3 regions of the Sodalis sp. RH14 genome follow, and region 2 is predicted to be linked to each of the others. Evidence: predicted binding sites of a transcription regulator. Region 2 holds the regulator's gene; each other region holds the start of a gene.
The links. Region 2 encodes PurR, which represses purine synthesis genes. Its sites were predicted from a motif close to CANGCAAACGTTTGCNTG; they were not measured.
Positions count from the first base shown of each region.

Region 1: a site for PurR is predicted at 5,633-5,650, ahead of purL (phosphoribosylformylglycinamidine synthase). Genes of this name have one in related genera too.
Region 3: a site for PurR is predicted at 8,889-8,906, ahead of carA (glutamine-hydrolyzing carbamoyl-phosphate synthase small subunit). Genes of this name have one in related genera too.

Region 1 covers NZ_CP178739.1:4,278,691-4,289,488, reverse strand. Annotated here, with positions in the region: gene ACL2XQ_RS19490 (GtrA family protein) at 22-456, shown strand; gene ACL2XQ_RS19485 (MurR/RpiR family transcriptional regulator) at 557-1,405, opposite strand; gene murQ (N-acetylmuramic acid 6-phosphate etherase) at 1,586-2,527, shown strand; gene yfhb (phosphatidylglycerophosphatase C) at 2,720-3,358, shown strand; gene tadA (tRNA adenosine(34) deaminase TadA) at 3,414-3,929, shown strand; gene mltF (membrane-bound lytic murein transglycosylase MltF) at 3,919-5,550, opposite strand; gene purL (phosphoribosylformylglycinamidine synthase) at 5,774-9,661, shown strand; gene ACL2XQ_RS19455 (sensor histidine kinase) at 10,310-10,798, shown strand, end outside.
Region 2 covers NZ_CP178739.1:2,920,893-2,931,690, reverse strand. Annotated here, with positions in the region: gene slyB (outer membrane lipoprotein SlyB) at 1-231, shown strand, start outside; gene slyA (transcriptional regulator SlyA) at 341-775, opposite strand; gene ACL2XQ_RS13375 (DUF1289 domain-containing protein) at 1,348-1,593, opposite strand; gene gloA (lactoylglutathione lyase) at 1,819-2,226, shown strand; gene rnt (ribonuclease T) at 2,346-3,011, shown strand; gene ACL2XQ_RS13360 (Grx4 family monothiol glutaredoxin) at 3,085-3,432, opposite strand; gene ACL2XQ_RS13355 (NlpC/P60 family protein) at 3,844-4,737, shown strand; gene ACL2XQ_RS13350 (YnhF family membrane protein) at 4,801-4,890, opposite strand; gene purR (HTH-type transcriptional repressor PurR) at 5,128-6,144, shown strand; gene cfa (cyclopropane fatty acyl phospholipid synthase) at 6,590-7,741, shown strand; gene ACL2XQ_RS13335 (riboflavin synthase subunit alpha) at 7,995-8,636, opposite strand; gene ACL2XQ_RS13330 (MATE family efflux transporter) at 8,842-10,215, shown strand; tRNA gene ACL2XQ_RS13325 (tRNA-Val) at 10,366-10,442, shown strand; tRNA gene ACL2XQ_RS13320 (tRNA-Val) at 10,451-10,527, shown strand.
Region 3 covers NZ_CP178739.1:785,462-796,259, forward strand. Annotated here, with positions in the region: gene rpsT (30S ribosomal protein S20) at 119-382, opposite strand; gene ribF (bifunctional riboflavin kinase/FAD synthetase) at 781-1,719, shown strand; gene ileS (isoleucine--tRNA ligase) at 1,752-4,568, shown strand; gene lspA (signal peptidase II) at 4,568-5,074, shown strand; gene fkpB (FKBP-type peptidyl-prolyl cis-trans isomerase) at 5,080-5,550, shown strand; gene ispH (4-hydroxy-3-methylbut-2-enyl diphosphate reductase) at 5,531-6,481, shown strand; gene ACL2XQ_RS03505 (SMP-30/gluconolactonase/LRE family protein) at 6,687-7,577, opposite strand; gene dapB (4-hydroxy-tetrahydrodipicolinate reductase) at 7,842-8,663, shown strand; gene carA (glutamine-hydrolyzing carbamoyl-phosphate synthase small subunit) at 9,130-10,278, shown strand; gene carB (carbamoyl-phosphate synthase large subunit) at 10,293-10,798, shown strand, end outside.

The DNA of each region.
Region 1 (10,798 bases), 1.4 Mb from region 2:
AGCACACGTTGAGTGGAAAATATGCAAAAAATTAAAGAACTGTTCTTCTTCGGTATGATTGGTGGTGTCGGTTTTATCGTCGACTCGGGAGTGCTGTATCTATTAAAGGATGCGTTAGGCCTGTATGCCGGACGCGGGGTGTCTTTTGTCTGCGCGGTGCTGACCACGTGGATCCTGAATAAAATGATTACCTTTCGCCAAAGCCGCAGCGGTCGCTCGGCCCTGTCCGAGGCCATCAGGTACGGTATATGTATGCTTAGCGGCGGGGCGGTCAATTACCTGACCTATTGGTTTCTGGTGTCCTGTTATACCTTGGTGCAGCAGTACCCGATTTTGGGGGTGGCGGCGGGTAGCCTGACCGGGATGGTATTTAACTATTCCACCGCCCGGTTTTTTATCTTTAATCAGAAAACCCGCCTGCCGGCGTCCCCTGACGGCAAGCCGAACCCGCGCTGACCGCGACGGGGCTACGCCTTTGGCACGGGCGCATTGAATGCTGAAACCGGCTGGGGATGCGGCCGGGGCCGCGCCGGCGCATCTCTCGTCAGGATGGGGATTATACTAATTTTTTGAGCAGTTCTTCGCTATGGCGGATGCGCTGCGGCGCATTTTCCAGGTCGCGCTGCACCAGCGCCATAAACAGCAGATCGGTCAGCGATTGCTGAGCGATGGTGGAGGAAATGGCGCCGCTGCGCTGCGCCTGTTCTTCCGCCACCGTGTAGAGGGCGATATCGGCGTGCTGTTGCAGCGCATTAGGCGAGAAGTGAGTGATTGCCATCACCCGCGCCCCTACCCGGTGCGCCTCCTGCGCCGCCAGGTTAATCTCGCGGCGCGCGCCGCTAAAGGAGATGGCCAGCAGCAGGTCATGGGGGCTGACCGCCTGGATGGTGGCCAACAGTACGTGCATGTCGGTTTCCGCCACCGCCGACATGCCGATTTTCATCAGCTTATAGGAGAAATCCTTGGCCACCAGGCCGGATGCGCCTATGCCGACGATAATCACCCGGCGGGCCTCCTGCAACATGGCCGCCGCCTGGCGGAGTTTTTCCTCGCTATTGATATCAAGCGTCGCCCGCAGCGCGGCCACTTTTTCCGTCAGCAGCTTTTCGCCCACCGCTTTCAGCGGATCGTCGCTTAAGATATGGTTATGCACCCTGATGGACGGCAGCTCATAGGCGCCGGCCAAGGTTTCGCTGAGCGCCAGTTTTAACGCCGTAAAGCCTTTGTAACCCAGCTTTTGCGCGAACTTCACCACGCTTGACTGGCTGACGCCTGCCTGTTCGGCGACTTTTTGCGAGCTGAGATGCCTTGCCTGGTCGGTTTGCGTTAAAAGATAATCGGCCAGCTTGCGGTCGTTGAGCGATAGCGAGCGATATAGCTGACGAATACGAAGCACACTGCTCATAACAAAAGACTCATAACGAAAAACTCATAAAACAACGGCCCATTAACAAGGGATTATAAATAAAGCGCCCAGGGTGAATATGCATGTCGAACCCTGCCATGGCCATTCCGCTCCGGAGACGACAGAGTACAGAATTTTCTCGCCTGCCGGAATTTAATATTCAATAATAGATTCAATTAAATGAATAAAAAATTCAATGGTGACGAGATGAACAATGATGTGGCAACCCTGGGCGCGTTGGTATCGGAGACCCGTAATCCGGCCTCGATGAACCTGGATATGCTCTCCACCCTGCAGATGGTGACGTTGTTTAATCAACAGGATCGCCTGGTGCCGGAGGCCATCGGCCGCGAATTACCCGCCATCGCCGGGGCGGTGGATCTGGCGGCGGCGGCGCTTGCCGCCGGCGGTCGCCTGATCTATCTGGGCGCCGGCACCAGCGGCCGGCTGGGCGTGCTGGACGCGGCTGAATGTCCGCCCACCTTCGGCGTGCCCGAAGGCATGGTGGTGGGGCTGATCGCCGGCGGGCCGGGCGCCTTGCTGAAAGCGGTGGAGGGGGCCGAGGATAGCCTGACCCTGGCCCGGGATGATTTGCAGGCCATCGGACTGCGCGCCGTGGATATGGTGGTCGGGCTGGCGGCATCGGGCCGTACCCCGTACGTGATCGGCGGTTTGCGCTATGCTGCGGGGCTGGGGTGTCCCACGGCGGCCATTTCCTGCAATCCCGGTTCGCCGCTGGCCCGCGAGGCGCGTATCGCCATTTCGCCCGTGGTGGGCCCCGAGGTGCTGACCGGCTCCACCCGGATGAAGTCCGGCACCGCGCAAAAGCTGGTGCTGAATATGATTTCCACCGGCGCCATGGTGAAACTCGGTAAGGTCTATCAAAATCTGATGGTGGATGTGAAGGCCACCAACATTAAACTGGCGGATCGCGCCTGCCGTATTGTGGCCGAGGCGACCGGCTGCGATACGGCGCGGGCCGGTGAAATCCTCGCGTTGACCGGCTATGCGGTGAAACCGGCGATTTTGATGATCCTCACCGGCGCTGACGCCGACGAGGCGGCGCGCCTGCTGTCGGAGCACCGGGGCTATTTGCGCCATGCCCTTGATGCCGGGAAATAAAACACCGTTTTCAGGGCGCGGTAAACAGGCTACATCCACCAGTACTGTCTACACTGATAACAACCGTATGCGCATGCGCGTATTTTTCCCCTTCCGGCGCCGGACATGTTTTCCGTGGGCCGGCATGATCGTTACCCTGGCGACGGGGACGGACGCCCGGGATCATAAGATATTTTAACCGGAGGAGTTGTTTTGAGTCGCACAGCAGCCTCGCGCATAGTTTTTTTCGATTTGGACGGCACGCTGCATCAACAGGATATGTTCGGTTGTTTTCTGCGTTATCTGCTGCGCCACCTGCCGCTGAACGCCATCCTGGTCCTGCCGGTATTGCCGGTCGTCGGCATCGGGCTATTGGTGAAGGGGCGCTCGGCGCGTTGGCCGATGAGCCTGTTGTTATGGGCAATTACCTTCGGCCACAGCGAAGCCCGGCTTATCAAGTTGCAGCAACGTTTTGTCGTCTGGTTCCGCCAGCGGGTCACCGGCTTTCCCATCGTGCTGCAGCGCCTGAACGACTATTTGGCCAGCCAGGATGCGCAGGTGTGGCTGATCACCGGCTCGCCGGAACCCTTGGTGCAAGGAGTGTACGCCGACGCGCTGTTTTTGCCGCGGGTTAAGCTTATCGGCAGCAGGATGACCCGCCGGCACGGCGGCTGGGTATTGACCCTGCGCTGCCTGGGGCATGAAAAAGTGGCCCAGCTCGAGCGCGAACTGGGCACGCCGCTTAAGCTGTTCAGCGGCTATAGCGATAGCCAGCACGACAGCCCGCTGCTCTATTTTTGCGAACATCGCTGGCGCGTCACCCGCGAGGGCGAGTTAAAACAACTGGATTAAAAAATCCCTTTATCCCTGTATAATCACCGGCTGCGAATCATCCGGGAGAACAGATATGCACGGCGAACAGGGCGACGAAATCTGGATGCGCCATGCCCTCTCCCTGGCCGGCCGGGCCGAAGGCGAGGGCGAGGTGCCGGTGGGCGCGGTGCTGGTGCTGGACGGCCGGGTCATCGGCGAAGGCTGGAATCGTTCCATCGGGCGTCACGATCCCACCGCCCATGCGGAAATCATGGCGCTGCGCCAGGGCGGGGCGGTGCTTGGCAACTACCGGTTGGTGAATACCACGCTATACGTCACGCTTGAACCCTGCGTAATGTGCGCCGGCGCGATTATCCATGCGCGCGTCGGCCGGCTGGTCTTCGGCGCCAGGGATGAGAAAACCGGCGCGGCGGGTTCGTTGTGCGATGTGCTGCGCCAGCCGGGCATTAATCATTGCGTGGCTATTACCGAGGGCGTACTGGCCGGGGCGTGCTCCGCCCAGCTGAGCGCGTTTTTCCGTGCCCGCCGCGAGGCGCATAAAGCGCGCCGCCTGGCGCTGAAGTCCCAGGACCCGACGATTACGGAATAACGCCGCCGGGCCGGATCCAGGGCGGCGCGGCCACGGCGCCGGTCGCATTGGGCGGGAACAGTCCGGTGATCTGCGGCGGGATTTTCGCCGGCGCCGGGCCGGGCGTCGCGGCCGGGGACGGGGCTAGCGGTTCAGCCCCGGTCGCCGCCAGCTGCGCCGCCTTTTTCTCTTTCTCTTCCAGGTAGCCGTTCAGGCTCATTTCATAGCGCCGGATATTTTCCACGTAATTGTAGGCTTGCTGGCCGCGCGCATAGCCGTAAGTGGTTTGCTGATAGTAGCGCGGCTGGCTGAGCATCGGCAGGCGCAGCTTGACGTCCACCCAGCTGTCGGGATTGCCCTGCTGCTTTGCCGTCAGGGCGCGCGCGTCCAGCATATGCGCATAACCCATATTATAGGCGGTCAGCGCAAACCAGATTTTTTCATCCTCGGGAATGGTATCGGGCACTTTTTGCATCATGCGTTCCAGATACAGCGCCCCGCCCCGGATGCTTTGTTCAATGTCCAGCCGATCGGTAATGCCCAGGCTATCGGCGGTGGCGCGGGTCAACATCATCAGGCCGCGCACGCCGGTGGGGGAGACGGCCTGGGGATTCCAATGGGATTCCTGATAGGAGATGGCCGCCAGCAGTTTCCAGTCGATTTCCTTGGCATATTGCTGGAACAGCCCTTGCAGCGTCGGCAGCGTGGCGTCGATGGAGGTCAAAAAGGTCTTGGTGTCCACGTAATCAAAACTGCCCACGTGGCCGAGATATTTTTCCTCCAGCCGCGCCATGGTGCCGTCCGCTTCCTGGCCGCTGAAAAAATCCAGCAGGGCGGCGGAAAGGTTGTCGCTATTGCGCCGCGGCAGATACCAGGTGACCGGCTCCTCGTCGCTGACGTCGAAGGCCACGGCCAGTTGCGGATGCACCCGTTGCAGCAGGCCGACGGTCGCCGAATCCACCAGCGTATAGTCGAGCTTGCCTTCGGCCACCTGCTCCAGCAGCGCCTTGCTGCTGAGATCGGAGGATACCTCCCATTGCAATTGCGGATATTTTGTTTCCTTCAGGCCGCGCAGCAGCGAGATATGCGCCGACCCGGAGGAGACGGCCAGCCGGCCCTGCAGGGCGCCGAGGTTTTTCGGCCGCGGCTGGCCCAGGCGGTACACCAGTTGCTGGGAAACGTAATAATAGGCGGGGCCGGTAGTAAAACGCTGCAGGCGGTCGTTATTGTAGAGCAATCCGGCGGCGAGCAGATCGGCATCGTCGTTGTCCAGATCGTCGAACAGTTCATTGAGGGTATGGCGCTGGCGGATGACCAGCCTGACCCCCAGATAATCGGCGAAACGCTTCGCCAGTTCGTAATCGAAACCGGTTTGCTGGTTGTTGGCGGTATAAAAGCTCAGCGGAGCGTCGATGGTGCTGACGCGCAGCGTTCCCCTGGCTTTTATCTGGCTGAGTTTATCGTCCTGCATGCTGTGCCAGGGGACGTTTAACCACAACGCCCAGGTCAGCAAGACGGCGATAACGCCGGTCACGACATAATTTAATTTAAAACGCTTCAAATAGTTATCTCTCGCCGGGGCGATTTTATCGCGGTCTGTGATCGCGGTGTTATTATCTTTTTTTCCCTGGGGTCGGAGCATTTTGCTTAACAAAACGCCAAGGTGCAAATTTATTGCATTCCCGCCGCGGGGACGTTTTAACAAGAAGAATCGCAACAATAACCGCGCAAACGGTTTCGTCCGCCGCCGGGATTCTCTATAATGGCGCGCGTTTCCCCCCTGAAGCTGCGCTAAAGATGCGCCCCATGGCAAGCCGTACCCGAGCACCTTTGGTCGCCGGTTCAAAGACGAGAGATCTTTTATTATGGAAATACTGCGTGGTTCGCCCGCTCTGTCGGCATTTCGTATCAACAAGCTATTGTCCCGCTGCCAGGATGCCCGGCTTCCGGTCAGCGATGTCTATGCTGAATATGTCCACTTTGCCGACCTGAGCGCGCCGCTTTCCGCCGACGAGCTTGCCCGGCTGCAACGGCTGCTGAAGTATGGCCCCTCTCTCGCCGAACATGCGCCCCAGGGCCGGCTGCTGCTGGTTACGCCGCGTCCCGGCACATTATCCCCCTGGTCGTCGAAGGCCACCGATATCGCCCATAACTGCGGGCTGGCGCAGGTCAAGCGCCTGGAACGCGGGCTGGCGTTTTATTTCCAGGGCGCGTCGATGACCGGGGACCAGTGGCGGCAACTGGGGACGTTGCTGCATGACCGGATGATGGAAACCGTCTTCAGCGAGCTGGAGCAGGCCCAGGCGCTGTTTGCCCACCACGAGCCCGCGCCGGTGCGCACCGTGGCTATGCTCGCGGACGGCCGCGACGCCCTGGAGCAGGCCAACCAGACGCTGGGGCTGGCGCTGGCGCCGGATGAAATCGACTACCTGCTCGAGGCGTTCACCCGCTTGGGCCGCGATCCCACCGACGTTGAGCTGTATATGTTCGCCCAGGCCAATTCCGAACATTGTCGCCATAAAATCTTCAACGCCGACTGGATTATCGACGGCCAGGAACAGCCGAAGTCGCTGTTTAAAATGATCAAGAACACCTTTGAACAGACGCCGGAGTTTGTCCTGTCCGCCTATAAGGACAATGCCGCGGTCATGGAGGGACCGGCGGTGGGACGTTTCTTCGCCGCACCCGGCAGCGCCCGTTACGATTATCACCAGGAAGCGGCGCATATCCTGATGAAGGTGGAAACCCATAATCATCCCACGGCTATTTCACCCTGGCCCGGCGCCGCCACCGGCTCCGGCGGCGAGATACGCGATGAGGGCGCCACCGGCCGCGGGTCCAAGCCCAAGGCCGGCCTGGTGGGCTTTTCCGTCTCCAACCTGCGCATTCCCGGTTTCGGCCAGCCGTGGGAAGAGGATTTCGGCAAGCCGGATCGCATTGTCAGCGCGCTGGATATCATGACCGACGGTCCGCTGGGCGGCGCGGCGTTTAACAATGAGTTCGGCCGTCCCGCGCTGACCGGGTATTTCCGCACTTATGAGGAGCGGGTCGACAGCCATAACGGCGTTGAGCTGCGCGGCTACCATAAGCCCATTATGCTGGCGGGCGGCCTCGGCAATATTCGCGACGGCCATGTGCAGAAAGGAGAGATCACCCCCGGCGCCAAGCTTATCGTGCTGGGCGGCCCGGCGATGAATATCGGTCTCGGCGGCGGCGCGGCGTCCTCGATGGCGTCCGGCCAGTCGGACGCCGATCTCGACTTCGCCTCGGTGCAGCGCGACAACCCGGAAATGGAGCGCCGCTGCCAGGAGGTGATCGACCGCTGCTGGCAGATGGGCGACGACAATCCTATTTTGTTTATCCATGACGTCGGCGCCGGCGGGCTGTCCAACGCCATGCCGGAGCTGGTCAGCGACGGCAATCGCGGCGGGCGTTTCCAGCTGCGGGATATTCCCAACGACGAGCCCGGCATGAGCCCGCTGGAAGTCTGGTGCAATGAATCGCAGGAACGTTATGTGATGGCGGTGGCGCCTGAACAGCTGGCGGCCTTCGAGGCCATCTGCCGCCGCGAGCGCGCGCCCTTCGCGGTGATTGGCGAGGCGACGGAAGAACTGCATCTCAGCCTGGACGACAGCCATTTCAACAACCGTCCCATCGATCTGCCGCTGGACGTGCTGCTCGGCAAAACCCCGAAAATGACGCGCGACGTTGTCCGGCTGCCGGTGGCGGGCACGCCGCTTAACCGCGGCGGCATCGAGATGGCCGAGGCGGTAAAACGGGTGCTGCATCTGCCGGTGGTGGCGGAAAAAACCTTCCTGATTACCATCGGCGATCGCACGGTCACCGGCATGGTAGCGCGCGATCAAATGGTCGGGCCGTGGCAGGTGCCGGTGGCGGACTGCGCGGTTACCACCGCCAGCCTGGACAGCTATTACGGCGAAGCGATGGCCATTGGCGAACGCGCGCCGGTGGCGCTGCTGAATTTTGCCGCCTCGGCCCGTCTGGCGGTGGGCGAAGCGCTTACCAATCTGGCGGCGACCCAGATTGGCGATATTAAACGCATCAAGCTTTCCGCCAACTGGATGGCCGCCGCCGGCCATCCCGGCGAGGATGCCGGCCTGTATGACGCGGTCAGGGCGGTGGGCGAGGAGCTTTGCCCGGCGCTGGGCCTGACCATTCCGGTGGGCAAGGATTCGATGTCGATGAAAACCCGCTGGCCGCAGGGTGCTGAGCAGCGTGAAATGACGTCGCCCATGTCGCTGGTGATTACCGCCTTCGCCCGGGTGGAAGACGTGCGCGGCACGGTAACCCCGCAGCTGCGCGCCGGGCAGGATAACGCCCTGTTGCTTATCGATCTGGGCGCCGGGCATCAGGCGCTGGGCGCCACCGCCCTGGCGCAGGTCTATCGCCAGCTGGGCGACGATACGGCGGACGTGCGCGACGTGGCGCAGTTGGGCGGCTTTTATCGCGCGCTGCAGCAACTGGTGGCGGACCGCGTTCTGCTGGCGTACCACGACCGTTCCGACGGCGGCCTGCTGGTGACGCTATTGGAAATGGCCTTTGCCGGCCATTGCGGCCTGGATATCGATATCGCGGCCCTTGGCGAGGATACGCTGGCGGCGTTATTTAATGAAGAGCTTGGCGCGGTGATCCAGATCGCCGCCGGCGATCGGGATCGCGTCGAACAACTGTTCGCCGACCATGGCCTGGCGGATTGCCTGCGTTATCTCGGCCGGGCCGAAGCGGGCGACCGGGTGGTTATCCGCCGCGCCGACCGCGCGGTCTATAGCGAAAGCCGCACCCTGCTGCGCACCTGGTGGGCGGAAACCACCTGGCAGATGCAGCGTCTGCGTGATAACCCCGGCTGCGCCGACGAGGAGCACGCCGCCAAGCAGGATGATAGCGATCCGGGCCTGAATGTCGCGCTGAGCTTTGACCCGGCCGAGGATATCGCCGCGCCTTATATCGCCAGGCAGGCGAAGCCCCGGGTGGCTATCCTGCGCGAGCAGGGGGTGAATTCCCATGTGGAGATGGGCGCGGCGTTCCATCGCGCCGGCTTTGACGCCATCGACGTGCATATGAGCGACCTGCTGTCCGGGCGCCGTGATTTGCAGGAGTTCCAGGCGCTGGTGGCCTGCGGCGGCTTCTCCTACGGCGATGTGCTGGGCGCGGGGGAGGGCTGGGCCAAATCCATCCTGTTCAATCCGCGCGTGCGCGACGAGTTCGAGGCGTTTTTCAACCGTCCGCAAACCCTGGCGCTGGGGGTGTGCAACGGTTGCCAGATGATGTCCAACCTGCGCGAGCTTATCCCGGGGGCCGAACTGTGGCCGCGCTTCGTGCGCAACAAGTCGGAACGCTTTGAAGCCCGCTTCAGCCTGGTGGAGGTGACGCAAAGCCCCTCGTTATTGTTGCAGGGCATGGTCGGTTCCCGCCTGCCCATCGCCGTATCCCACGGCGAAGGGCTGGTGGAGGTGCGCGATGCCGCGCATCTGGCGGCGCTGGAACATGCGGGCCTGGTGGCGTTGCGGTTCGTGGATAACACCGGCAAGGTTACCGAAACCTATCCGGCCAATCCGAACGGGTCCCCGAACGGCATCACCGCCGTGACCAGCGCCAACGGGCGGGTCACTCTGACCATGCCGCATCCTGAGCGGGTATTCAGGACGGTGAGCAATTCCTGGCATCCCGGCGAGTGGGGCGAAGACGGTCCCTGGATGCGCATGTTCCGCAACGCGCGCAAACAGCTGGGCTAAGCCGGCCGTGGCGCTTACGGCGCGCGCGGCGGCATCCTGTGCGTGCCGTGGCGCCGTCCCGTCAGAGGCTAATCAGCGGCTGTCGGCTCGTTGCCGGCGCTTTTTTTTCACGTACTCCGCCGGTGGGGCAGCCGAAAGCAAAGTGTCGCTTTAATTCATTTCTTAAGATAATTCTGTCTCTTTTTAGAGACACTTAATTAATTGTTTTTTAATGATATTTTATTTTACTGCGATTTATGTCTCTTTCGGGAGACAAACGGCGGCGCCGGCCCGGGCAGTACAATGCGGTATAGGGAGCGGTACCTGAAAATGTTATTTATTTTCAACGTATTATAAAATTATTTTATTTATGGCATGAATGCTGCATACTATAGCCCAGTTGCTCATTCACCCCGATATGACAGCGCCGTTTACGCTTAACCAACGGCTTTTGCTTCATAACTACCGAATGACGCCAAAGAACGGTGCCTATCGTCCAACATACCGATAATTGCCTTACGGCTTTATCACCCACAGGACGACACGTTGAGTGAGGCACCCCCTATTCCGATAAAAAAGCACTTGCCCGCGGGCCAAGTGCTTTTTTTATGCTTTCTTCAAGCCACCGAACCGGATAGCATCGGCAAAGACTTTGTCGGCAATCACAGGATGATTTTTTTGAAGACGTGGCGTCCCTTTCCCCGATCCCTGCGGCAACTGGTGATCCTGGCCTTTACGCTGGTGCTGCTGCCCCTGCTGTTACTGGCTTACCAGGCCTGGCAAAGCCTGGATAATCTTAGCGAGCAGGCGGCGGATATCAACCGTACCACGCTCTCGGACGCCCGGCGCATCGAGTCCATGGGCAGCGTGGCGCTGGAGATGGAGCGCAGCTATCGCCAGTATTGCGTGCTCGACGATGAAACCCTGGTCACCCTTTACCAAAACCAGCGACGGCAATATACCCAAATCCTCAACGTCCGCGCCGGCATGCTGCCCGATCAACGCTATTATCAGCGGCTTACCCAGCTACTGGACCAGCTCGCCGCCATTCAATGCGAAAACAGCGGACCGAATGCGCAGGCGTCCGCCTTGCTGAGGGATTTTTCCCATGCCAACAATGATATGGTGCAGGCCACGCGCAATGATATTTTTACCCGC
Region 2 (10,798 bases):
GGCGGCACCGGCCGCAACCTGGCTACGGCCGCCGGCGCGGTGGCGGGCGGCGTGGCGGGACAGGGCGTCACCAGCGCCGCCAGCCGTTCGCAGGGCGTGGAACTTGAAGTGCGCAAAGACGACGGCAATACTATCATGGTGGTGCAAAAACAAGGAAATACGCGGTTCAGCGTAGGACAACGCGTGGCTATCGCCAGCAACGGGCGCAACGTGACGGTTTCTCCGCGTTAATTACCGCCCCGCCGCATAACGCAGCGGCGCAGGCGAAAAACCTTGGCATAAAAAAACCGGCGCTATTTGCCGGTTTTTTATAGAGAACATGTCGTTGAACCACGCTATGTCAGGACTTATTATAAAGCTCGAGGATATTCTTCTCCAGCCGTGCAATCATATTACTCAGAAAATGAATCTCCTGCTCTGAAATACCCGTCAGGATTTCATCCCGGGTACTATTGATGACATGGTTCACTTCTTTGATGATGGGCTCTGCGGACTCCGTCAATTTAATACGTTTCGCCCGCCGATCGTTCGCACAGGTATGGCGAGTGATCAGCTTTTTCTCTTCAAGCTGATCAAGCGTACGAACCAATGAGGGCTGCTCAATGCCGATAGCCTTTGCCAACTGAATTTGCGACTGCTCCGGCGGAAGCTGGCAGATATTATGCAACGTGATCCAATGCGTTTGTGTCAGTTCTAGCGGTTTTAAGCGATGGTCAATCAAAGCGCGCCAAACACGAACAAGTCGCGCCAAATCAGATCCTAATGGCGATTCCAATTCTCTCTCCTTATAATTAAGCTGATTAAGCTTGTTCCCTGGATTCCCATCCATTCTAATGGGTGGAATGGCAAATTACAAATATATATATATGAATAAGGTTGAAGTTAAGTTGAGCTAGATGTAATACCCATGTTGTTCCTTTGAAATATGGGACAGCACCGCTGAGCGCATTACTCCTTGCCGGTCGTCAGCCTTGACGAGGGTTGCGGCCCTTCATTGCGTAAAACTTTCCGCTTAGTATAGGGTAAGCGTTGGAAACCTCATATAATCCGTCCCTGGCACTGGTTGCCCCGGCATTCTCACATCAACGCCTATAGTATGCCAAGCGGATTATTCATGACTGTATCACTATTATTGTCATTCATCGTGATTTATTGTTAATTTAAGTTAAATGAAGACATAACAAATATCATTATGTCATGTATTCGGTCTAATAATGTAATAACAATATATAAATAACAAGTTATTAGCGTGCATATTAATAATTAACTATGAGTGCCGGGGTTGTGATAATCGCCATCCCGACGTTCAAGATACTCAGTGGAATAAGGTTGCACGCCTGCGGGGTGTTAAAAAAGCGAGGGCTGTTCCGGACCTGCGGGTTCAGCGGGCGTGCTCTTGCCGGCCCGCAGCTGGCGCAGGTAGCGTTGATGACATAGCCGCAGCACTTCGCGCTTTTGGCCGTCGTTCATCGTGATCCAGTCGAAACGTTCCTGGCGGGAGCGCAGGCAGCCACGGCAAAAGCCACGGTCATCGGATTGGCAGACGCCGCGGCAAGGACTGGTTATGATGAAAAACTCAAGCTGTTCCGGCACGTGCCCTCCTGTTTAACTTTTATTGAAGACGTTATTTCACCGGCTGGCAAGCTTATGACGGCAAAAATCGCTTGCCCGGGGGAAATCGCGCGGTTCTCCGGCCGCCAGGGCAAGCAAGGCAGGAGTATTTCTCCTCCACCGCGCCGAAGGTCTGGGATATACTGTTAAACCACGATCTCACCAAAGGCGATGGATAAACCGTCGTCATTGTCTATAGAGGATATCATGCGCCTGCTTCATACCATGCTCCGCGTCACCGATTTACAGCAATCAATTGATTTTTATACAAAAATACTGGGAATGCGCCTACTGCGCACCAGCGAAAATACGGAGTACAAATACACCCTGGCCTTTGTCGGCTACACCGAGGAGACGGAAGGCGCGGTGATTGAATTGACCTATAACTGGGGCGTCGATAGCTACGAGCTGGGCACCGCCTATGGCCATATCGCGCTCGGGGTTGACGATGTGGCCGCTACCTGCGACCGCATTCGCCAGGCCGGCGGCAAGGTGACCCGCGAAGCGGGACCGGTCAAGGGCGGCACGACGGTTATCGCCTTTATCGAAGATCCCGATGGTTATAAAATCGAGTTGATTGAACAAAAACATGCCGGCAAGGGCCTGGGCAGATAAAGTACCAGCCCGGCCCCGCCAAATCCGCTCTCCTGGGGAGAAGGGAGCGGATTCGCCATGCATCCGGCGCTAAAATTTGCCATAATGCGGGCTGTTTTCCTTAAAAATTAAGAACAGGCATGGCTGAACTTGATGATGTAAATACCCTTCGCGGCCGTTTTCGCGGCTTTTATCCAGTGGTCATCGATATTGAATCCGCGGGCTTTAACGCCGCAACCGACGCCTTGCTCGAAATCGCCGCCGTCACCCTCAACATGGACGATGAAGGCTGGCTGGTCACCGACCAATGCCTGCATTTCCATGTCGAGCCTTTTCCCGGCGCGCAACTGCAGCCGGAAGCCCTGGCCTTTAACGGTATCGACCCGACCAACCCGCTGCGCGGCGCGGTGAGCGAGTACGAGGCGCTGCATGAAATTTTCAAAATGGTGCGCAAAGGCATTAAGGATCGGGGCTGCAACCGCGCGATTATCGTCGCGCACAATGCCGGGTTTGACCACGGATTTCTTATGGCGGCGGCCGGACGGGCGGCATTAAAGCGTAATCCTTTCCATCCGTTTGCCACCTTCGACACCGCTGCTCTCAGCGGGCTGGTGCTGGGCCAGACGGTGTTGGCCAAAGCCTGCGCGGCCGGAGGCATCGAATTTGACGCCGGCCAGGCGCATTCCGCGCTCTATGACACCGAACGCACCGCTGAATTATTTTGTGAGCTGGTTAATCGCTGGAAACGTCTCGGCGGCTGGCCTGTTCCCCCCGTCGGCGAGCCTGCCGCCGGCGAGCACGCCTAGCCGATGCTTGCGTCCGGCGGTTAAAAACCCCCGCCGCAAGGGGCGGGGGTTATCCGCAGGCGTCCCGGGGAACTCAGGAAGGGGTCTGGTTTTCCTGGGAGTTGTATTTTACCGCGGTCTCTTTGATCAACGGTTGCAACTCGCCGTGCTGATACATTTCGATAATGATATCGCAGCCGCCGACCAGTTCGCCGTCCACCCACAGCTGTGGGAAGGTCGGCCAGTTGGCGAATTTCGGCAACTCGGCGCGAATATCGGGATTTTGCAGGACATCCACATACGCGAAACGCTCACCACAGGCGGAAAGCGCCTGTACTGCCTGTGCGGAAAAACCGCAGCCGGGCAATTTTGGCGAGCCTTTCATATAAAGAAGAATCGGGTTCTCAGCTATCTGCTGCTGAATTTTTTCAATCGTCGTCATTGTCTCGCTTCCTCAAGCCAGCATCTGGCCTTATCTGCACTGTGCGGGATTACACGCAGTCTCTTCATTTTAGCCACTACCGGCTAAACAAATAAACGTTTTTTTGCCGGCCCGCGCGGTAAAGGCGCGTCAATTCACTCCCGGCCCGCCCACGTAGGACAGGCAATACTATCACTGTAGCGGCTTTTACCCCCTGCCGCCGAACAAAACGGGCTGAAACATTCGGTGCACACCCTCAAAATATGTTGAATAAAGCGCCGCTGAACGCTGTTAAATGCAGCAAAATCGAACTTATTCACGTTTATACACAATAAGTAGTGAATTGATGATGCAATGACGAGGTAAATAGCTTAAATTCCTGTGAGGTGTTGATAACCCCCTATTTTGGGCCACATAAGGATAGCGTTTATCATGCGTTTATGCTTTACGCTTTTTGTGTTGCTTTTTACCCAGTTGTTTTTGAACCTGGCACATGCCGCGCCGAGCGCCGGCGTCAATGCCGATCAGCGCAAATCCCAGGCAGCGGCGGCAAAAACCGGCGACCGGCGCAAACGCAAACCGGTAAAAATAGCCAAGAAAAGCAAACCTGTCGCCAGCGCGCCCGCCGTCAGTGAAAAAGCCAGCATTAAAAAATCGCCGGAACCGGCGCATGAAAAAGCCGGCGTGAAACGGCCTTTGGAACCCGCGGTGGCGAAAACCGGCGCGAAGAAAAGCAAAACGTCCCCTCTTGCCAAGGCATCAAAAACCACGGCGACGAAAAAAATAGCCTCCTTCACTCCGCCGAAAAAAGGCTATAAAAAAGGTTACGGCCGGCACCGGATGATAAAAGATCAGGCGGCGGTAGAACTGGTGGCCAACGATCAGCCGATAAAGATGAGCGAGAGCCATAAGAAACGCTACCAGACCGCCAAGCTTACCGCCATGAATAAACTCCTCTCCCAAATGGGCAAGCCTTACCGTTGGGGCGGCATGTCGCCTAATACCGGCTTTGACTGCAGCGGCCTGATTTATTACGCCTACAAGGATGTGGTACGCATCCATATGCCGCGCACCGCCAACGAAATGTACCACCTGCGCGACGCAGCGCCGGTTAAGAAAGACGAGCTGGAAAGCGGCGACCTGGTCTTTTTCCATATTTCCAATCGCGGCGCGGCGGATCACGTCGGCGTCTATCTTGGCAATGGTCGCTTTATCCAGTCGCCCCGCACCGGCAGCGATATCCGTATCAGCTATCTGAGTGAGGATTATTGGCAGGATCATTACGTGGGCGCCCGCCGGGTGGTCACGCCGAAAAATATCCGCTGAAGGCGCGCCGGAAAAAAAAGAGGAGCCAAGGCTCCTCTTTTTTATATCTGAACCGAGAGGGTGTCAGTTCATGACGGCGGTAAAGCTGAAGACAATAATCACCAGCAGCGAGAACACCGTGGTCAGTAACGACATTTTTAAATCGCTGTCCATTCTATCTCCTTAACGTAAACCAGGGCGCCGGCCTTATCCACCGGCCCGCAGAGCAGTTATCGTCAGTTTGCCATAACAGCGATGAAAAAGCTTGCTCCCAACCTGTAGCCGCCACATTTAACACTTTCACTTTGGCGCGGGATGAACGAAAATTAACGGTTAATTCCACAGCGTCGGAAAGTGCTTGCGCCTTCGACAGACATTATTCCAGCCAGGGCGTACGGGAGTATCAAAGGCATGGCAACCATTAAAGATGTGGCAAAACGCGCTAATGTATCGACAACCACCGTTTCGCATGTGATCAATAAAACCCGTTTTGTTGCGCAAGACACTCAAATTGCCGTGCTGGACGCCATTAAACAACTGCATTATTCACCCAGCGCCGTGGCGCGCAGCCTGAAGGTCAATCGCACCAAGTCCATCGGCCTGCTCGCCAGCACCAGCGAGGCGCCCTATTTCGCCGAAATTATCGAGGCGATTGAGCACCATTGCTTTGCTCGCGGTTATACCCTGATATTGTGCAATTCGCACAATGATCTCGAAAAACAGCGCGCCTATCTGGCGATGCTGGCGCAAAAGCGCGTCGACGGCCTGCTGGTGATGTGCGCCGAGTATCCCGAAACGCTGCTGGATATGCTTGAGGAATATCAGCATATCCCCATGGTGGTCATGGATTGGGGTGAGGCTCGCCGTGATTTTACCGACACCATTATCGATAACGCCTTTGCCGGCGGTTATATGGCGACGCAATATTTGCTTAAACGCGGCCATCGCGCCATCGGCGCCATTCCCGGACAGCTGGCGCGCAACACCGGCGGCGGCCGCCACCGCGGCTATCTGCATGCCATGGCGGAGGCCGGCATCCCGTTAAACGACCGCTGGATTGTGCAAGGCAATTTCGAGCCTGAATCCGGCTACCTGGCGATGAAACAAATCCTGGCGCAAACGCCGCGTCCCACCGCGGTCTTCTGCGGCGGCGACATTATGGCCATGGGCGCACTGTGCGCCATTAATGAAATGGGCCTGAGCGTACCTGAGGATATTTCTATCATCGGCTACGACAACGTGCGCAATTCGTGCTTTTTCAGCCCGGCGCTGACCACCATCCATCAGCCTAAAGAGGATTTGGGCGAGGCGGCGCTTACCATGCTGCTCGATAGGATTACCAGCAAACGCGAGAACGCCAAAACCATCGAAGTCCATCCGTCGCTGATTGAACGCCGTTCGGTCGCAGACGGTCCCTTCCCCGCTTAAGGCCACGCGCCAGGCCCGGGCAACGGGCTGGCGCCTCCAGGGTCTGTTGCTATGTAAAGCGCCGTCCGCCTCGGACACAAGATTTTTCATATAATGATCTCTGCGCAAAGAGTTATTGTTTCAGCGAGAAATCATTAAGTTATAATGGGAAATACATTAGCGCGTTAGCTATTGTCTAAATTAAAATGCAGGCTTATACTCAATATCGTTAACAATTATAACGAGTTGTCTAATAAATTTGTATAAAAGTATGTCGTGTTTTCCAACATGACATCACCCTTTTATAAAGCGCCCGGCTAAGTCGCAGTCTAAGGTTTACTTTATATTCCTCTGTTGATGGTGATACTTCAGACACCACGGATAACCGTGGATTCTTATAAAGCCCGCAGGCATGGTGAGTGCTTTTCCTGACGGGGCACTGCAGAAGAAAGGTGATGGAGAAGCTATGAGTTCCTCGTGCGTTGAAGACCTGAGCTTTCATGATAATGATTGGTACCGTATCGTCCATGAATTGCTCTCTGAAGCCGGTATTGAACTCAATGGTTCAAGACCATTTGATATCCGAATCAAGAATCCGGGATTTTTTAAGCGCGTATTGCAGGATGGATCTTTGGGATTGGGCGAGAGTTACATGGATGGCTGGTGGGAGTGTGAGCGGCTGGACATTTTTTTCCAGCGTGTTCTCAGGGCGGGTCTGGAGAATAAACTTCCGCATCATTTAAAAGATACCTTACGCATTGCCGCCGCCCGGCTGATGAACCTCCAGTCGCGCAAGCGGGCCTGGATCGTGGGCAAAGAACATTACGATTTGGGTAACGATCTGTTTGAAAAGATGCTCGATCCCTATATGCAATATTCCTGCGGCTACTGGAAACAGGCGACCACCCTCGAGGAAGCCCAGCAGGATAAGCTGAAGATGATTTGCGAAAAACTGCAGCTGCGACCCGGCCTGACGCTGCTGGACGTGGGCTGCGGCTGGGGCGGGCTTGCCGCCTACGCGGCCAGGAATTATGGCGTATCGGTACAGGGCGTCACTATCTCTGCCGAGCAGCAAAAGCTGGCGCAAACGCGCTGCGAGGGATTGGATGTCACCATTTTGCTGCAGGACTATCGCGATCTGGATATGCAATTTGACCGTATTGTTTCAGTCGGCATGTTCGAACACGTAGGCCCCAAGAATTACGCCACCTATTTCGACGTTATCGATCGCAACCTGAAACGGGATGGCCTGTTCCTGCTGCATACCATCGGCTCGAATATCACCGATATGAATGTCGACCCGTGGATTAATAAGTATATTTTCCCCAACGGCTGCCTGCCGTCGGTACAGCAAATTGCCCATGCCAGCGAAAAGCATTTTGTTATGGAAGACTGGCATAACTTCGGCTCTGATTACGACAAAACGCTCATGGCCTGGTATGAACGTTTTGTCGCCGCCTGGCCGGCGCTGTCCAACAAATACTCCGACCGTTTTTACCGTATGTTCAGTTATTACCTGAATGCCTGCGCGGGGGCATTCCGCGCGCGCAATATCCATTTATGGCAGGTATTATTCAGCCCGGAAGGCGTGGATGGCGGTATTCGCGTACCCCGTTAATACCATGGCACGCCAGGCCCTTTAACACCGCACTCAAGACAGGCGTGGTAAAGGGAGAGCGCGCCGATGGGGGCGATGCGGCCATCTCCTGGCCGCCAGAGTGCCCCATGGCACGCTAGGCCCGCCAACACCGCACTCAAGGCAGGCGTGTTAAAGGGAGAGCGCGCCGATGGGGTCGAAGCGGCCATCTCCTGGCCGCCAGAGCGCCCCATGGCACGCTAGGCCCGCCAACACCGCACTCAAGGCAGGCGTGTTAAAGGGTATTTAACGTCGCGGCAATCGCCGCTTCCCGCTGCGCCAGCACACGCTCCACCGTATCCACCACCGCCTGGGTCTGGGGATCGATTTCAATATTGATCCGCTGCCCCAGCCTTTTTTTACCCAACGTGGTGCGCATCAGGGTTTCCGGTATTAAATGCACGCAAAATTTATCGGCCGCCACCTCGCCGATAGTCAGGCTGATGCCGTCGATGCCGATATATCCTTTATACAGGACATATTTCATCAGCGCTTTGTCCGGCATTCTGAACCAAATCTGCCGATTATTTTCCGACGTCACGATTTTCACAATCTCGGCAGTGCACATGATATGCCCGGACATCACATGTCCGCCGATCTCGGCGTTAAAGGTGGCGGCGCGTTCTACGTTCACCTCATCCCCCACCTGCAGATCGCCCAGATTGGTCACCCGCAGCGTCTCTTTCATCAAATCAAACGCCACCACGTCGCCGTTAATGCCGCTTACCGTCAGGCAACAGCCGTTGTGCGCCACGGAGGCGCCCTCCTCCAGACCGGACAACATCGCCGCCGGCAGGGAAACGAAATGCGTGCGAAAATTCGCTTTTTCTTCAATTGCCACAATGGGCGCGGTGCCCTGAACAATACCCGTAAACATAACCTTGGCCTCTGTAAACCACCGCTGGAATCAGTCAGGCTAGTGTGCACGATTTCCCCAGGAAATCCAAATCCGCCGCCGCACGGATTTGTGTCGTCCCGCACTGGTATAACCGGACAAATGCTTTACACTATGCCGCAGATTTTTAACCTTTATGTTAACTTTCGCCTGCTTATTCCATACACATAAAACCATAGGTGCCTACGTGCAGAAGTACTTCCTGGAAGCGCGTACATTAATGTCCTTGGCCATACCGGTTATTTTCGCGCAAATAGCCCAAACGTCGATGGGCGTGGTCGATACCATCATGTCCGGCTCCGTCAGCGCGACGGATATGGCGGCGGTCGCCGTCGGCACGTCCATCTGGCTGCCCACCATCCTGTTCGGCCACGGTCTGATCCTGGCCCTCACGCCGGTTATCGCGCAGTTGAACGGGTCCGGGCGGCGCGAACGTATCGCCCATCAGGTACGCCAGGGATTCTGGCTGGCGGCGGCCGCGGCGATTTTGGTTATGGCGGTGCTGTATAACTGCCGCCTGGTCATCGAGAGAATGCGCCATGTCGATCCCGTGCTGGCGCAAAAAGCTGTCGCCTACCTGCATTACCTGCTGTGGGGCGCGCCCGGCTATTTGTTTTTCCAGGTGCTGCGTTGCCAATGCGACGGTCTGTCCAAAACCAAGCCCGGTATGGCGATAGGTTTTCTCGGCCTGCTTGCCAACGTGCCTATCAATTACATTTTCATCTACGGCAAATTCGGCATCCCGGCCATGGGCGGCGTGGGGTGCGGCATCGCCACCGCATCCGTCTACTGGCTCATGTATGTGGTGATGTGGCTTTATATGCGCCGGGCCGGCAGCTTTCAGGATTTGCATCTGCCGGGCGGGTTTTCCCGGCCCGACTGGACGGCGCTGCGCCGGCTGGCAGGCCTGGGTCTACCCGTCGCCCTGTCGCTGTTCTTTGAAGTGACCCTGTTCGCCGTGGTTGCCCTGCTGGTGACGCCGCTTGGCATCGTCGCGGTGGCGGGACATCAAATAGCCTTGAACTTCAGCTCCCTGATGTTCGTGCTGCCGCTGTCGATGGGCGTCGCCGCCACGATCCGCGTCGGATTCCGCCTGGGGCAAAATGATGTGGAACAAGCGCGGGTCGCCGCCTGGACCAGCCTGGGCATGGGCGTTATGCTGGCCTGCGTGACCGCGGTATGCACTTTCCTGTACCGGGTGGAAATCGCCCGGCTGTATAACGATACGCCGGCGGTGGTGGCGATGGCCTCCCATCTGATGGCGCTGGCGGCCATCTACCAGATCTCAGATTCGATCCAGGTGATTGGCAACGGCGTACTGCGCGGATACAAAGACACCCGTTCGATTTTTTTCATTACGTTTACCGCCTACTGGTTGCTGGGCCTGCCGTGCGGATATGTGCTGGCGCTGACGGATTATGTCGTGCCGGCCATGGGGCCGAGCGGTTTCTGGACAGGCTTTATCATCGGCCTGACGTCGGCGGCACTGCTGATGACGCTGCGTATGCTTTGGCTGCAGCGCCAGCCCTCACGGCTGATTCTCAATCGGGCGGCGCGCTGACGGCGCCCTGGCGGTTAAAAAACCGGCACGCTGTGTATTAGATGGGCAGTTGTCGGTCGCGGGCGGTAAAAAACGCTTTTTCCTCTTGCATGCGGTGATATTGCCCGTTAATATTCGTCCCGCTGTCAGGCAGATGGCGATGTGTAAAATGCGTTCTTAGCTCAGCTGGTTAGAGCACCACCTTGACATGGTGGGGGTCGATGGTTCGAGTCCATTAGAACGCACCACTTCTTGTGCGTCCGTAGCTCAGCTGGTTAGAGCACCACCTTGACATGGTGGGGGTCGGTGGTTCGAGTCCACTCGGACGCACCATATTATTTTCCTCCCTGGTCTGTACCCCGCTGGTGAACGCAGTTACCTGCATTTTCTTCTTTTTTTCTCTCCGTTACGTCAACCTAAAAGCGGCCGGCAAAACAAACATCCGGGATCCCGTGGTGTTAATCCCTCATGGCGTTATTGTTATCTGTTGCTGGTATTTACGTCCATTGTTGCGCACCGGTTACCGATTTTATTGTGCATCTGCGCAACACTTGATACTAAAAATTTGCATATTTACCACAAATGCACTCTTTTTCACGGCTTA
Region 3 (10,798 bases), 2.1 Mb from region 2:
GCGCAACGCTACGCCATCAACGCCAAGCGCGGCGCTGAAGAACCGGAGGCAAACGCCAGATGCAAAAAAACCGGCCGAAGCCGGTTTTTTTAACAAAACACCAACGTAAGAACAGATCTTACTGCATTGCGTTGATACGCGCGGTCAGATTAGATTTATGACGCGCTGCTTTGTTTTTGTGGATCAAACCTTTACTGGCCTGACGGTCCACAATGGGTTGCATGGCAGAAAAAGCATTCTGCGCTGCATCTTTATCACCTGCATCGATAGCCGCGTATACTTTTTTGATAAAAGTACGCATCATAGAGCGACGGCTGGCATTGTGCTGACGACGCTTCTCAGACTGTACGGCGCGTTTCTTAGCTGATTTGATATTAGCCAAGGTCCAACTCCCAAACATGTTCTATGAGACAATTCAAAGGCCGAGGAATATGCCCTTTCGGCCTTCTTTTGTCAATGGATTTGTGCAAATAAGCGCCGCTTGACTACGCAACGCCTGTTACAATGTGATGGCGCAGGATTCTACCAGTTTCAGCGCGCGGAATACAGCCTTAGACGATAAAAAAGCGATTATCTGTAATAAACAAACCAATTCGCGGCGCGGCGCCCGTCGGCCGGGCGGGGAAATGTCCTGTCCGGCAGAATAACCTGCGAAAAAAACCTGGTCGGGCAAAATAAGCATGACTTTCACCGTCGTTACTGTCAAAGATTGGATTCGCGGGTTAACCTTAGCGGCTGTACAAGGTATAATCCGCCGATTTCCTCAGTCTTGAGCCTGCTATGAAGCTTATTCGCGGTTTACATAACCTGCAGGCGCGTCCCCAAGGGTGCGTGCTCACTATTGGCAATTTTGATGGTTTCCATCGTGGGCATCAGGCGTTGATTGCACAATTGCAGACCGAAGGCCGCAAACGCGGCTTGCCGGTAATGGTAATGATATTCGAGCCCCAGCCGCAGGAACATTTTGCCGGCCGGGACGCACCGGCGCGGTTGACCCGCCTGCGGGATAAAGTGAAGTACCTGGCCCAGGCCGGGGTAGACGTAGTATTGTGCGTAACCTTCGATACGCGGTTCGCGGCCATCGGCGCCGAGTCGTTTGTCGCGGAGCTGCTGGTGAAAAAGCTCGGCGTCAGGTTTCTTTGCGTCGGCGACGATTTTCGCTTCGGCGCCGGGCGGCGGGGCGATTTCGCCTTTTTGCAGCAGGCGGGTATCGCGGCGGGCTTTGATGTCATGAGCACCGCCACGTATACGGAGGGCGGTAAGCGTATCAGCAGCACGGCGGTACGGGAGGCGCTTTGCAACGACCAGCTGGTTGTCGCCGAGATGCTCCTTGGCCATCCTTACCGTATTTCCGGGCGCGTGGAGCACGGCGACGAGCTGGGCCGCACCCTTGGCTTCCCCACGGCCAACGTCTCCTTAAAGGGCCGTCCAGCGCCCATTAACGGGGTCTATGCGGTGGAGGTCGGCGGACTGGCGGCGCAGCCGTTGCCCGGTGTGGCCAATATCGGCACCCGCCCGACGGTGGCGGGGCTTCGTCCGCGGCTTGAAGTGCATTTAATGGATATGGCGCAGGATCTTTATGGCCGCCATATAGAAGTGGTGATACGCGCAAAACTGCGCAATGAACAACGGTTTGCCTCCCTTGATGAGCTAAAGCGGCAAATCGCGAATGATGTGGTGAACGGCCGGGAATTCTTCGGACTGACGGCACCCCTCTAAACGCTCTAACCGAAAACGGAACCGAGAATCGAATGAGTGATTACAAAAACACCCTGAATTTGCCGGACACAGGGTTCCCGATGCGCGGCGATCTGGCCAAGCGCGAGCCTGGCATGCTGCAACGCTGGTATGAACAGGACCTGTACGGGATTATCCGTAACGCTAAAAAAGGCAAGAAAACCTTTATCCTGCATGACGGCCCTCCGTATGCCAACGGCAGTATCCATATCGGTCACTCGGTTAACAAGATTCTCAAAGACATTATTATCAAGTCCAAAGGCTTGATGGGCTATGACTCCCCCTATGTGCCGGGCTGGGATTGCCACGGCCTGCCGATTGAGCTGAAAGTTGAACAGATGATCGGCAAGCCGGGCGAAAAGGTCAGCGCCGCGGAATTCCGCGCCGCCTGCCGCAAATATGCCGCCGAGCAAGTGGAAGGCCAGAAAAAAGATTTTATCCGCCTGGGCGTGCTGGGCGAATGGGATCATCCTTACCTGACGATGGATTTCGGCACCGAAGCCAATATTATCCGTTCGCTCGGCAAAATCATCGCCAACGGCCATCTGCATAAAGGCGCCAAGCCGGTGCATTGGTGTATCGACTGCCGTTCCGCGCTGGCTGAGGCGGAAGTCGAGTATTACGATCGCACCTCGCCCTCCATCGACGTGGCTTTCCAGGCGGTCGACGCCGACGCCGTGGCGGCAAAATTCGGCGTGAGCGGGGTTGCCGGGCCGGTGTCGCTGGTGATCTGGACCACCACGCCCTGGACCCTGCCGGCCAACCGGGCGATTTCGGTCCATCCGGACTTCGAGTATCAGCTGGTCGCGGTGGACGGGCAAAACTGGATACTGGCCGCCGACCTGGTGGCAAGCGTAATGCAGCGTGCGGGTATCGCCCAATGGACCGTGCTGGGCAGTTGTAAAGGCGGCGCGCTGGAACTGCTGCGCTTTCGCCACCCGTTTATGGGCTTCGACGTGCCGGCGATCCTGGGTCAGCATGTGACGCTGGAAGCCGGTACCGGCGCGGTGCATACCGCGCCCGGCCATGGCCCGGACGATTATGTCATCGGCCAGCAATACGGCCTGGAGGTCGCCAATCCGGTGGGGCCGGACGGGTGCTACCTGCCGGGGACCTATCCGGATCTCGACGGGCTGCAGGTGTTCAAGGCCAACGATGTGGTGGTCGAATTATTGCGCGCGCACGGCGCGCTGGTGCATGTGGAAAAGCTGGTGCACAGCTATCCGCACTGCTGGCGTCATAAGACCCCCATCATTTTCCGCGCCACGCCGCAGTGGTTTATCAGCATGGATCAGAAAGGGCTGCGCAAACGTTCCCTGGAAGAAATCAGGGAAGTGCAGTGGATCCCGGGCTGGGGACAGGCGCGCATCGAAAATATGGTGGCCAATCGTCCCGACTGGTGTATCTCGCGCCAGCGCACCTGGGGCGTGCCGATGTCGCTGTTTGTCCATAAGGATACCGAGGAGCTCCATCCGCGCACGCTGGAGTTGATGGAAGAAGTGGCCAAACGGGTCGAGAAAGACGGCATCCAGGCCTGGTGGGATCTGGATCCCGCCGCTATCCTCGGGGCTGAGGCGGCCGAGTATACCAAAGTGCCGGATACCCTGGACGTGTGGTTCGACTCCGGTTCGACGCACTCGTCCGTGGTAGCGGTCCGTCCGGAATTCGGCGGCCACGAGCCGGATATGTACCTGGAAGGTTCCGACCAGCATCGCGGCTGGTTTATGTCGTCGCTGATGATTTCCACCGCCATCAAAGGCCAGGCGCCCTATCGCCAGGTGCTGACCCACGGTTTTACCGTCGACGGGCAGGGGCGTAAAATGTCCAAATCCATCGGCAACGTGGTCAGCCCGCAGCAGGTGATGGATAAACTCGGCGGGGACATCCTGCGTCTGTGGGTGGCTTCCACCGATTATACCGGTGAAATGGCGGTCTCCGACGAGATCCTTAAGCGCTCCGCCGACGCGTACCGGCGTATTCGCAATACCGCGCGGTTCCTGCTGGCCAACCTGAATGGGTTCGACCCGGCGCTGCACAGCGTCAAGCCGCAGGAGATGGTGGTGCTGGATCGCTGGGCCGTGGGCCGGGCGCAGGCGGCGCAGGCGGAAATCATCGCCGCCTACGACAGCTATGACTTCCATAACGTCGTGCAGCGCATGATGCAGTTCTGCTCGGTGGAAATGGGGTCTTTTTACCTGGATATCATCAAAGATCGCCAGTACACCACCCAGGCCGACAGTATCGCCCGCCGCAGTTGCCAGACCGCGCTGTACCATATCGCCGAAGCGCTGGTGCGCTGGATGGCGCCGATCCTGTCTTTTACCGCCGATGAGATCTGGGGCTTCATGCCGGGTGAACGCGCCCAGTATGTCTTCACCGAAGAGTGGTATGAAGGGTTGTTCGGACTGGACGCCGGTGAAACCATGAACGACGCTTACTGGGAACAGGTGTTGAAGGTGCGCGGCGAAGTGAACAAAGTGCTTGAGCAGGCCCGCGCCGATAAAATCATCGGCGGGTCGCTGGAGGCCCGGGTCACCCTGTATGCCGAACCGGCCCTGGCGAAAACGCTGGGGGCGCTGGGTGAAGAGTTGTATTTTGCCCTGCTGACGTCGCGCGCCGATGTGGCTGATTACAGCGCGGCGGGAGAGGATGCCCAGCAGTGCGAAGGATTGAAGGGCCTTAAAATCGCCCTGGCTAAGGCCGATGGTGAAAAATGCCCGCGTTGCTGGCATTTTGAAACCGATATCGGCGCTGACGCCGGGCATCCCGAAATTTGCGGGCGTTGCGTCACTAACGTGGCCGGCCCGGGCGAAGAGCGTAAATTTGTCTGATGAGTAAATCCTTAGCATCCACCGGTCTGCGCTGGCTTTGGCTGGCGCTGGTCGTACTGATTATCGACCTGGGCAGCAAGCAGTTGATCATGCAGCATTTTATGTTGCATGAGACGTTGCCGCTGATCCCGTTTTTTAACATTTTTTATGCCCACAACTATGGCGCGGCGTTCAGTTTTCTGGCCGATAAAGGGGGATGGCAGCGTTGGATGTTTGCCATTATCGCCCTGGTCATCGCCGTGGCGTTGATGATATTAATGTACCGTTCAGACAGCCGCCAAAGAATGACCAATTGCGCCTACGCCTTGATTATCGGCGGCGCGCTGGGCAATCTCTTTGACCGCCTGGTGCATGGCGTGGTCATCGATTTCATTGATTTTTATGTCGGTGACTGGCACTTCCCCACCTTCAACGTGGCGGATTCGGCCATTTGTATCGGCGCACTCCTGATCGTGCTGGAAGGGTTTATGCATCCGGCCGATAAAACGGCTAAGCAGAAAGGTTAAGCGGCATGTCCGAACAGGTGCAGTCCGACAGCGCGGTGCTGGTGCATTTCGACCTTAAACTCGAGGATGGCACCATTGCCGAATCCACCCGGCGCGAAAATAAACCGGCGCTGTTCCGTCTTGGCGATGATAGCCTTTCACCGGCCCTTGAACAGTCGTTGCTCGGGCTGCGCGTGGGGGATAAAAAATCGTTTTCCCTGGCGCCGGAGTCGGCGTTCGGGCCGGTTAATCCGGATTTGATCCAGTTTTTTTCCCGCCGGGATTTTATCGAAACCGGCGTGCCCGACGTGGGCACCATTATGCTGTTTACCGCCATCAGCGGTAATGAAATGCCCGGATTGATTCGTGACGTGGCCGAGGAGTCGATCACCGTGGATTTTAACCATCCGCTGGCGGGCCGCACGGTCTATTTCGATATCGACGTATTGGCAATTGATCCGCAGCAGGAGGATAAACATGCGCATCTTACTGGCTAACCCGCGGGGTTTTTGCGCCGGTGTCGACCGGGCCATCAGTATTGTCGAACGCGCGCTGGAGATTTACGGCGCGCCGATCTACGTGCGTCACGAAGTGGTGCACAACCGCTATGTGGTGGAGTCGCTGCGCGCCAGCGGCGCCATTTTTATCGAGCAAATTGACGAAGTGCCCGACGGCTCTATCCTGATTTTCTCGGCCCACGGCGTATCGCAGGCGGTGCGCGCCGAGGCGAAAAACCGCGATTTGACGGTATTCGACGCGACCTGCCCGCTGGTGACCAAGGTGCATATGGAAGTGGCGCGCGCCAGCCGTAAAGGAACGGAAGCCATTTTGATTGGTCACGCCGGGCATCCGGAGGTCGAAGGCACCATGGGGCAATACAATAACCCCAACGGCGGCATGTACCTGGTGGAGTCGCCCAAGGATGTCTGGAAACTGCGGGTGAAGGACGATGCCAACCTGTGCTTTATGACCCAGACCACGCTGTCGGTGGACGATACCTCGGATGTTATCGACGCGCTGCGCGAACGGTTTCCGTTGATTATCGGACCGCGTAAAGACGATATCTGTTATGCCACCACCAACCGCCAGGAAGCGGTGCGCGAGCTGGCCGCCGATGCTGACGTGGTGCTGGTGGTCGGCTCGAAAAACTCGTCTAACTCCAACCGGCTGGCCGAGCTGGCCCAGCGGGTGGGCAAACCGGCCTATCTTATCGATACCGCGGCGGATATCCAGGAAAGCTGGCTGCAGGGTATCGATACCATCGGGGTAACCGCCGGCGCTTCCGCGCCGGATATTCTGGTGCGGGAGGTGATTGCGCGTCTGCAGGGGCTCGGTGGCGAGGGGGCGGAGGAACTGATCGGGCGCGAGGAGAATATTGTGTTCGAGGTGCCGAAGGAGCTGCGGGTGAATGTGAGGGTGGTGGAGTAAGACCGGCTTTTGCTTGCGCCGCATGCCCTGTAAATGACATTTCCAGTCGCCCGCGGCGGTTTGATGCGGCGACGCGGTAAACCTGTTCTTATCGTGCCCCGGTACGTGCAAGAGAGGGGCTTCAAATCCCTTTTGGCGATCGATCAATTTGGCGGCAGTCAAATTGATCGTATTCAATGGGATGTGCCGGTTTTTTATCCCTGTTCTACAGTCTGAACCGGTATTCCGGGGCGCCGACGGCGCTGGTATAAACATGCAGCAACGCGCCGTCGAGCGCGCCGGGAGGATCGAGATTTTTGCCGGCGCTGGTGATAAATAATTCATTACGCCCGGGGCCGCCGAAAGCACAGCAGCTCGGTTGGCGTACCGGTAACGGCAGATCCTCGATTAGCGTCAGTTCGCCATCGCCGATGGCGTAGCGGCTCAGGCAGCCATGGCCGAAGCGCGCGTTGATCAGTTCTCCGGCCGCGGTCAGCGCCGAACCGTCGGGGGTCTTGTCTCCGGCATCGAATACCCGCAGGCGGGCGGTATTGATGGCGGCGGCGTCGCTGGCGTAAAACCGCTTTTCGGCGCTGTCGGCAAACCACACCCGGTCGCCATGCCACGCCAGGGTATTGGGGATGGTGACATGGCCCATCATGCTCCGCGGCCGCGCTTCGCCGGCGGCAAAGCGGTACCAGCCGCCGATAGGACGCTCTTCCGCCAGGTCCATGGTGCTAAACCATAATGAGCCGTCGGGGGCGATGGCCGCCTCGTTTGGCCGGGTGCCGGCGGCGTCGGCCGGGTAGGGGCACAGGAGCTCAAGGCGTGGGGTATCCCGGCCGGCGCTGCTCTTTTCATAGTGATAAAGCAGTATGCCCTGCTGCGCCACGATCAGGAACTGCTCTTCCCGCTCGGTCGGCAGCGCCGCGCTGAACAGACAATCCAACCGGCGCTGTTCGACGTATCCCCGGGAGGGCCAATAGCGCAACAGGCGCTGTTGCAAAATATCTACCCACAGCAGCGATTGGCTACGGCTGCACCAGACCGGCGTTTCGCCCAGGGCGGCGCGATAATCCCCAATGGCCTGGATTGTTGAGGTAAAAAAAGGACTCATCCTGTCTCTCCGTGGCGAGTGTTCGGCTGTAGATATCCAGTATAGCCGCTTCGCGCCGGATCATCCGCGCCCGGCACCGGCCCGGAGATGAATAAACATTCATTTCTCCCGCGCTGCGGCCGCACCCGGCCCGGTCCATTGCCGTGACTGATGAAAGCCGGCTTCTGACATATAATGCTAATTCCAGGGGAAATCCGCTGGCGGCAATCCGGGACGGCGGTTACCCTAAACTGATTTTATCATGCCAACCAACAGAGAGTGTCTATGAGCGTAACACCAGTTCGCATCGCCATCGCCGGTGCGGGCGGCCGTATGGGCCGCCAACTGATCCAGGCGGTACTGCAATCGGAACAGGCGTGCCTGGGGGCGGCGCTCGAGCGCGCCGGCTCAAGCCTGATTGGCGCGGACGCGGGGGAGTTGGCCGGGCAAGGCGCGTTGGGGATAAGGGTCGGCGACAGCCTGGAAGCCATTAAAGATGACTTTGATATCTTTATCGATTTTACCCGGCCGGAAGGCACCCTGACGCATATGGAATTTTGTCGGCTGCATGGCAAAGGCATGATTATCGGCACTACCGGTTTTGACGAGGGGCAGAAGGCGCGAATCGGGCAAGCCGCCGGGCAGATCGGCATTGTCTTTGCCGCTAATTTCAGCGTGGGGGTCAACGTTATGCTGAAATTACTGGATAAGGCCGCCAGGGTTATGGGCGACTATTGCGACATCGAGATCATCGAGGCGCACCACCGTCACAAGGTGGACGCGCCTTCTGGCACCGCGCTTGCCATGGGGGAAACCATCGCCGGGGCGCTGGGCCGCAACCTCAAGGACTGCGCCGTATACAGTCGCGAGGGCCATACCGGCGAGCGTGTGCCCCATTCCATCGGCTTCGCCGCCATACGCGCCGGGGACATTGTCGGCGAACATACCGCGATGTTTGCCGATAACGGCGAACGTATTGAGATTACCCATAAGGCTTCCAGCCGTATGACCTTTGCCAATGGCGCGGTCAGGGCGGCAATATGGCTGAAAGCGCAGAAAGCGGGCCTTTATACCATGGCGGATGTGCTGGATCTGGCAAGTTTATAACTCTATTTTTTACTGCCACCTGAAGTCTGCCATTTTATCACTCTGATTAAATAGAGATAATTTTATTTTATTGGAATTATCTCTAAAAAAATCGTTTTCAATGGAAATGGAAGGCCAAATGGCTTTAAGTTTGGCTTTCAGCGGTTATTTTTCTTGGTGATTGCCATTCTGGGCTGATTATTGCGCTTTCGCGCCTGCGCCGGTTCCTTTTAACAAATTTCTGGCCACGCAACCGGTTACTCATGCCCTAAATGAGTGCTTTTTAGCGGTTTCAAGGTGTGTAACCGGCTTAATTGCCATTATTTAGTAAAAAACATCAGCCCGGGGTGGACAAATGACCAGCTCATCATTAAAATGCGCCCAATTTGCCGAAAATCTACCTTGAAGGTGTTTTTTGCATTGATTAAGATCGTTAAATCTGAATTAATATGCAAATACAATGACTGAATATTCCTTGGAGGGTGTTTTGATAAAGTCAGCGCTGTTGGTTCTGGAAGACGGAACCCAATTCCACGGTCGGGCCATTGGGGCAGCGGGAACGGCAGTGGGGGAAGTGGTCTTCAATACATCGATGACCGGCTATCAAGAAATCCTCACCGATCCTTCCTATTCCCGCCAAATCGTTACTCTCACTTATCCCCATATCGGCAATGTCGGCACCAACGAAGCAGATGAAGAATCGTCCCGCATCCAGGCCCAAGGGTTGGTCATACGCGATTTGCCGCTTATCGCCAGTAATTTTCGCAGTACCGGTTCCCTGTCGGACTACCTCAAGCAAAATAATATCGTCGGTATCGCCGATATCGATACCCGCAAACTTACCCGCCTATTGCGCGAAAAAGGCGCCCAGAACGGCTGCATTATCGCCGGCGACGCGCCTGACGCGGCGCTGGCCTTGCAAAAAGCGCGCGAATTCCCGGGACTGAAGGGCATGGATCTGGCCAGGGAAGTCAGCACCGCCGAGCAATACAGCTGGACCCAGGGCAGTTGGGCGTTGCATGCCGGCCTGCCTGCGCCGGCCGCGCCGGACGCGCTGCCCTACCATGTGGTGGCGTACGATTTCGGCATCAAACGCAATATCATGCGTATGCTGGTGGATCGCGGCTGCCGCCTGACGGTGGTGCCGGCGCAGACGCCGGCCGACGTCGTCCTGGCGATGGATCCCGACGGCATCTTCCTCGCCAACGGCCCGGGCGATCCCGAACCCTGCGATTACGCCATCGCCGCCATCAAAACCTTTCTCGAGACCGAGACGCCGATCTTCGGCATCTGTCTCGGCCACCAACTGCTGGCCCTGGCCAGCGGCGCCAAGACCGTCAAAATGAAGTTCGGCCACCACGGCGGCAACCACCCGGTAAAGGATATTGACGCCAACCGGGTCATGATTACCGCCCAGAACCACGGTTTTGCGGTGGATGAAACCACGCTGCCGGCGAATCTGCGCGTCACGCATACCTCGCTGTTCGACGGTTCGTTGCAGGGATTGCACCGCACGGATAAGCCGGCGTTCTGTTTCCAGGGGCATCCGGAAGCCAGCCCCGGCCCGCATGACGCCGCGCCGCTGTTCGACCATTTTATCGAGTTGATCAAGACTTACCGTTCCCAGGCAAAATAATCAGGAGCAAGACCATGCCAAAACGTACAGATATATCCAGTATCCTGATTCTGGGCGCCGGCCCGATTGTCATCGGCCAGGCGTGCGAGTTCGATTACTCCGGCGCGCAGGCGTGCAAGGCCCTGCGTGAGGAAGGCTACCGCGTGGTGCTGGTGAACTCCAACCCGGCCACCATCATGACCGATCCCGATATGGCGGATGCCACTTATATCGAGCCTATCCATTGGGAAGTGGTGCGTAAAATCATCGAAAAAGAACGCCCCGACGCCATCCTGCCGACCATGGGCGGGCAAACCGCGCTGAACTGCGCGCTGGACCTGGAGCGCGAAGGCGTTCTGGCGGAGTTTGGCGTCACCATGATTGGCGCCACCGCCGATGCCATCGACAAAGCGGAAGACCGGCAGCGTTTTGATAAGGCGATGAAAAAAATCGGTCTTGAGACCGCGCGCTCCGGTTTTGCCCACAATATGGAAGAGGCGCTGGCGGTGGCGGCGGACGTAGGTTTCCCCTGCATTATCCG